Regions from separate parts of the Paenibacillus sp. O199 genome, predicted to be linked through region 1. Evidence: predicted binding sites of a transcription regulator. Region 1 holds the regulator's gene; the other holds the start of a gene.
The links. The regulator Rex, encoded in region 1, represses fermentation and respiration genes when NADH is low (regulators of the CRP and FNR family bind a similar motif). The targets are predictions, from matches to a motif close to TTGTGAAATATTTCACAA.
Positions count from the first base shown of each region.

Region 2: A6049_RS23155 (formate/nitrite transporter family protein) is a predicted target of Rex. The motif match lies at 1,114-1,131, and genes of this name have one in related genera.

Region 1 is NZ_LGRP01000018.1:68,050-71,224, forward strand. It holds gene dinG (ATP-dependent DNA helicase DinG) at 1-1,052, shown strand, start outside; gene A6049_RS22530 (redox-sensing transcriptional repressor Rex) at 1,279-1,932, shown strand; gene A6049_RS22535 (amidohydrolase) at 1,919-3,175, shown strand, end outside.
Region 2 is NZ_LGRP01000020.1:11,597-14,771, forward strand. It holds gene A6049_RS23150 (FAD-dependent oxidoreductase) at 1-1,006, shown strand, start outside; gene A6049_RS23155 (formate/nitrite transporter family protein) at 1,219-2,073, shown strand; gene A6049_RS23160 (hypothetical protein) at 2,081-2,350, shown strand; gene A6049_RS23165 (molybdopterin-containing oxidoreductase family protein) at 2,526-3,175, shown strand, end outside.

The DNA of each region.
Region 1 (3,175 bases):
TGCTTGAAGTGAAAGAAGATCAGGACGATTATCAGTCCGATAGTCTGATTACGGATATCTCAGGTCTGCTCAAGGATTTGGCAACGATTAAGGATAATCTGCGTTTCTTCATGCGGATGGATGATGCCAATACCGTGTACTGGATGGAGGCCAGCGGCCAGTTCCGCAGTAAATCACTGCAACTCTATGCTGTTCCTGTCGATGTCAGTGCACAATTGAAGGATATGTTCTTTGATAAAAAGAAAAGCGTTGTGCTTACATCGGCTACGCTCTCCGTTGACAAGTCATTTCAATTCATGATCGAACAGCTGGGTTTGCAGGAAGCTGCCGACAATAACCGTCTGTTAACGTCGATGCTACCTTCACCGTTCAATTATCGAGAACAGGCGCTGCTTGTCATTCCGCGTGATTTCCCAAGCGTGAAGGGCAGTGTAGGCGATGCCCACTTTGTGGATATGCTCGTGCACTCGCTTGCGGAAACGGCTATTGCGACTCGTGGACGCATGATGGTGTTGTTCACCTCCTACCGCATGCTGCGACAGGTCTATGACCCGCTTAAGGAGGCCTTGTCAGGCAACGATATCTCTTTGCTTGGGCAAGGGGTGGACAGCGGCAGCCGTTCCAAGCTTACACGTCGGTTCCAAGATGCTAAAGCAACGGTGCTACTTGGCACAAGCAGCTTTTGGGAAGGCGTGGACATTCCGGGAGAGGCTCTGACCTGCCTTGCAATTGTCAGACTGCCGTTCCAGCCACCGAATCATCCATTAGTGGAAGCGAAGAGCGAGCTTTTGCAGCAGCAGAAGAAAAACCCGTTTATGAAGCTATCCGTGCCACAAGCCGTCATCCGTTTCAAACAGGGATTTGGCAGACTGGTTCGTACAGGCAAAGACAGAGGCATTGTGATTGTATACGATACACGCGTTATTGAAGCGTATTATGGCAAGTACTTTTTATATTCATTACCTGGTCCCAAAATGGAGCACATGCTTACAGAGCAGATAGTTCCACGCATTTCGGAATGGCTCGAGAGACCAACCGAAGAGCAACAATAACAGATACGCTCTGTAGCTTCCATTATTGCAAGACGCCAGTGATTGGCGGTAAAATTGAGTAATATCATGTATTCGTTTCATGGATATGCGAGTAAAGCGATTAAAGCAATTATCCATTATATAACAAGGAGCATCCTGTTTAATTCAGTAATCATTTTGCATCGTTTTAGACAGGGTGCTCATCTTTTCATCTATCTATCGTGGCCTTGGTAAGGGGGAGCAATGAATGAAATCAGATAAAATTTCGGAAGCCGTGGTGCGTAGATTACCTGTTTACTTGCGTTATTTGAATGAACTGCATCAGCGGGAAGTCAATACGGTTTCTTCACAAGAACTTGGACTGAGGCTGGATTTGAATCCGGCCCAGATTCGTAAAGACTTGGCTTACTTTGGTGACTTTGGTCGTAAAGGGATTGGATATGACGTTTCATATCTCATTGAGAAAATCCGCCATATTTTAAAAATAGACCAGCAGATCAATGTAGCTCTTGTCGGAGCAGGTAATTTGGGACATGCCTTGTCCAATTACAATGCCTATCTCAAAGACAACATGAAGATCGTCGCTGTATTTGATGCCTACGGTCCGAAAATTGGGAGTCAAATCAACAGTTTGACGGTACAACCGATGAATGAATTAACGGATTCGGTCAAAAAAGATAACATTCGTATAGGTATTATCACGGTTCCGGATACGGAAGCCCAAAATGTTGCAGATCAGCTGATTGAGTCAGGAATTGAAGCGATTCTGAACTTTGCGCCAACGATCCTGAAGACCCCGCCGCATATTCGCATTCATCATGCTGATTTTACGACGGATCTACTTAGCCTGGCTTATTACTTGGAGAATGGAAAGGACGACGAGGAAGATGACGACAAATAGATGGGTAATTCACAACGGCAAATTTGCCGTGAGTGAAGGTACGAATTGGAACGTGGTTCAAGGTCTTATGGTTGTTGAGAATGACAAGATTGTGCATATTGGTGAGACATTGCCGGAAGGAGACGAAAGCCTGACAAAGGTGGACGGAAAAGGACTGTTCTTCTTGCCGGGTCTGATCAATACGCATGGTCACGCGGCCATGTCGCTCCTCAGAGGCCATGGAGACGATCTGGCGTTACAAGTATGGTTGCAGGAGAAAATGTGGCCAATGGAAGCCAAAATGACGTCTGAAGACGTATATTGGGGCACATCACTTTCCGTGCTTGAAATGTTGAAGGGTGGAACAACAGCTTTCCTAGATATGTATGATCATATGGATCAGGTTGCGAAAGTGGTGGAACAATCCGGCGTTCGGGCTGCTCTGGCACGTGGGGTAATCGGGCTTTGCTCAGAAGAAGAACAACTGCGCAAGCTCGAAGAGTCCGCAGCATTTGCCCGTCAATGGAATGGACAAGCAGACGGAAGAATTACAACCGTAATCTCTCCGCACGCCCCTTACACTTGCCCTCCGGATTACATAGAGAAGCTGGTACAGGTTGCTCATGATCTGAATCTGCCTTTGCATACGCATATGTCTGAAACGCTTCGCGAAGTGGAACAGAACGTGGCTGATTACGGACTGCGTCCAGTCGCACATCTGGAGAAGCTAGGATTTTTTTCCCGTCCATCTCTGGTTGCACATGCGGTACATCTGAATGATGAAGAGATCGAGATTCTCGCAAAGCATGATGTAGCAGTTTCCCACAATCCAGGCAGTAACCTGAAATTGGCTTCGGGTGTTGCGCGTGTGCCTGATCTGTTGAAAGCAGGCGTGACTGTGTCTCTGGGAACAGACGGACCAGCCAGTAACAATAACCTGGATATGTTTGAAGAGATGAGATTGGCTGCGTTGATTCACAAAGGTGTGTCCGGTGACCCTACTGCAGTGCCGGCAGGGGAAGCGCTTCTGCTTGGAACTTCGTATGGTGCTAAATCCATATTCCTGAACAATACAGGCGCTCTGCAAGTTGGCATGAAGGCTGACTTCATCGCGTTGAACATCGAACAGGCCCATTTCTATCCGCATACGGATCTGATTTCCCATACGGTCTACTCGGCTTCGGCCAAAGATGTGGAGCATGTGTGGGTGGATGGTAAACAAGTGGTTAAACATGGCGAATGTCTTACGATGGATGAAGAGCGC
Region 2 (3,175 bases), on a different contig from region 1:
GCTGGAAGGCATCGAGATGGACAACATTTTACTTTGCAAAAACTACAACCATTCCAACACGATCATTGAGAAAGCCAAGCATGCCAAACGCATTACCGTGGTAGGAGCTGGATATATCGGCATTGAGCTGGTGGAGGCTTTCCAAATGAACGGCAAGGAAGTTACACTGATCGATAGCGTGGACCGGATCTTGAACAAATATCTCGACCCCGAGTTCACGGATGCCATTGAAGAAACGTTGACCGGACACGGCATCAAGCTGGCGCTGGGCCAAACGGTACAGAAATTTACCGGAGAGAATGGCAAAGTGAACAAGGTCATTACATCCAAAGGAGAGTTCGAGACAGATCTCGTTATTCTGTGCATTGGTTTCCGTCCAAATACCGAGCTGCTCAAAGGCCAAGTGGATATGCTGCCGAACGGCGCAATCATCGTGGATAAATATATGCAAACCAGCCAAAAAGACGTCTTCGCTGCTGGAGACAGCTGTGCAATTCATTACAACCCAACCGGCAAGGCAGCGTACATTCCACTGGCAACCAACGCAGTGCGGATGGGAACACTCGTAGCACGGAACTTGGTTCGTCCTACGACACGATACATGGGTACACAAGGCACATCAGGTATTAAAATTTATGAGCAAAATATTGCAGGTACAGGTCTGACGGAAACATCTGCTGCGGATGAGGGTCTGGTCGTTGAAGCTGTAACGCTTGAAGATGCTTACCGTCCGGAGTTCATGCCAACGGCAGAGAAGCTGCTGCTCAAAGTAATCTATGAACAGGCTACACGCCGTATTGTTGGTGCGCAGGTGATGTCACAGGCTGATCTGACACAGTCGATCAATACGATCTCTGTCTGCATCCAGAACAACATGACGGTAGATGAGCTGGCCTTCATCGACTTCTTCTTCCAGCCACATTACAACAAACCATGGAACTTCCTGAACTCGGCGGGTCTTCAGGCGTTGCCACCAGTAGAAGTAAAAACACCAGCGATGGTATAACCATAAATATCTGAGAACTGCCGCAGTCATTCTGCGGTAGTTCTTTTTTGTTTTTTCTGGATATCAAGCAAGACACAACGGAAATATTAAAATGTAGTTTTCAGACTTTGTGATAAAAGTAACAAACCTCTTGAAATCTTCGCGATACAATGAACATATCAACAAAACAGGTTGAATTATGATGTTCATGAACTGTGAAGGAGAGGATCGTTATGGCAGCAAAAACACCTCTTGAGGTTGCACAATATACGGTGTATACGGGGATGAAGAAAGCTCAAAATCCGGTGTCCTCCGTATTGATACTCAGTTTTCTGGCAGGCGCTTTTATCGCGCTTGGATTTCTGCTGGATATTCGGGTTATTGCTTCTGCTCCGGCCGAGTGGGGCAGCTTGGTTAATTTGATTGGTGCAGCAGTGTTCCCGGTAGGTTTAATATTGGTGCTGATTGGCGGTGGGGAACTGCTAACAGGTAATATGATGGCCGTCCCACTTGCGACGATTGCACGTAAACTGTCCGCGGGCAACATGTTGAAGAATCTCACCTTAGTAACGATAGGTAATTTCCTTGGGGCGATCTTTGTGGCCTATGCGTTTGGGCATGTGCTTGGTCTGACGGCAGAGGGAGCTTATTTGACCAAAGTGGTGGATATGGCTGGACACAAGCTGGACGACAGCTTCCTTCAGGCTTTTATATCCGGGATCGGGTGTAACTGGCTGGTAGCTCTCGCGGTTTGGTTGTCTTATGCATCGGATACGATGAGTGGAAAAGTATTGGGCATATGGTTCCCAACGATGGCCTTTGTAGCTATTGGATTCCAGCACGTTGTCGCCAACATGTTCCTGATTCCTGCTGCGATCTTTGAAGGGCATTATTCGTGGGGACAATACGTCATGAATTTCATTCCGGTATGGCTTGGCAACCTGACGGGAGGGGCGCTGTTTGTTGCAGCTGCTTACTGGATGGTGTACCTGCGCAAGCATGAGCCGGAAGTGAAGCCTGAGATGGCCATGGCGGCGGCCCAGCCTGTGGAGTCGGAAGCCAGACCGATGTGGAGCAAGCAGGCGTAGCGGCATTTTGGACAGTAACCGAGTTAGCGGTGTAACCGTGGTGCGAGTGCGAGAACGAGTGGAAAGACGAATGCAAAGTAAACAGGAGGCGATTCTGATCTCGTTCAAGTCATGGCTGTCTGCTGTGATGGGCGGGAAAAGAATCGTTTTTTTTTGCAAAAAAATATCCACGCAAAATAAATTCGCCATGACAAGGTTCGGGGGAACGAAACCTGTTCATGGCGAATTTCGGGAGTGGTCCATGATATGGCATGAGGAGGAAGTGGGGAAACACTAGCCTAATGCCTTATTTTTAATTTACCCCTGAATTTCGAGATTGAATCAAAGGGAAAAAAGATTTTTTGAAAAAAATTTGGATCGGTTGTGGCGGTAAAAAAAGACTGTTCTCTTTACGCGATTACCAGGAAGAAGATATGATATGAGGATAGCTTTGAAGGGGGAGGGACTTGTATATGATCGATCAGGAGAATGGCGTATTCCCGGCGGTTTGCCCGCTCGATTGTCCGGATACTTGCGGCCTGCTGCTTCATAAGGAGAACGGTAAGATCGTGAAGGTAGCGGGCAATCCGGACCATCCGATTACAAAAGGCGCCATCTGTAACAAAGTCCGAAATATGACGGAGCGGGTGTATCACCCCGAGCGGCTGCAATATCCGATGCGACGCATCGGAGTCAAGGGCGAAGGCCAGTTCGAGCGAATCAGTTGGGACGAAGCCATCGGCGAGATTACGGCGAGATTCAGTTCGCTGGCAGCTACCTACGGACCGGAGAGCATCCTGCCCTACAGCTTCTATGGAAACATGGGCATTCTTGGTGTGGATGGCATGGATCGTCGATTTTTCAATGCGCTAGGTGCGAGCAAGCTGGAACAGACCATCTGTAATGCAGCGGGAAATACCGGCTGGAAATATACGATGGGTGCGAACCGGGGAACCTTGCCCGAGGATACGGAGCATGCAGATGTCATCCTGGTGTGGGGAGGCAACATCGTCAGCACCAATATGCATCAGGTTGTTCTGGCCGAGAAAGCCCGCAAAAAGGGCGCCCAAATCGTCGTTATTGATGTCCATCGCAATCGGACCGCCCAATGGGGAGACTGGTT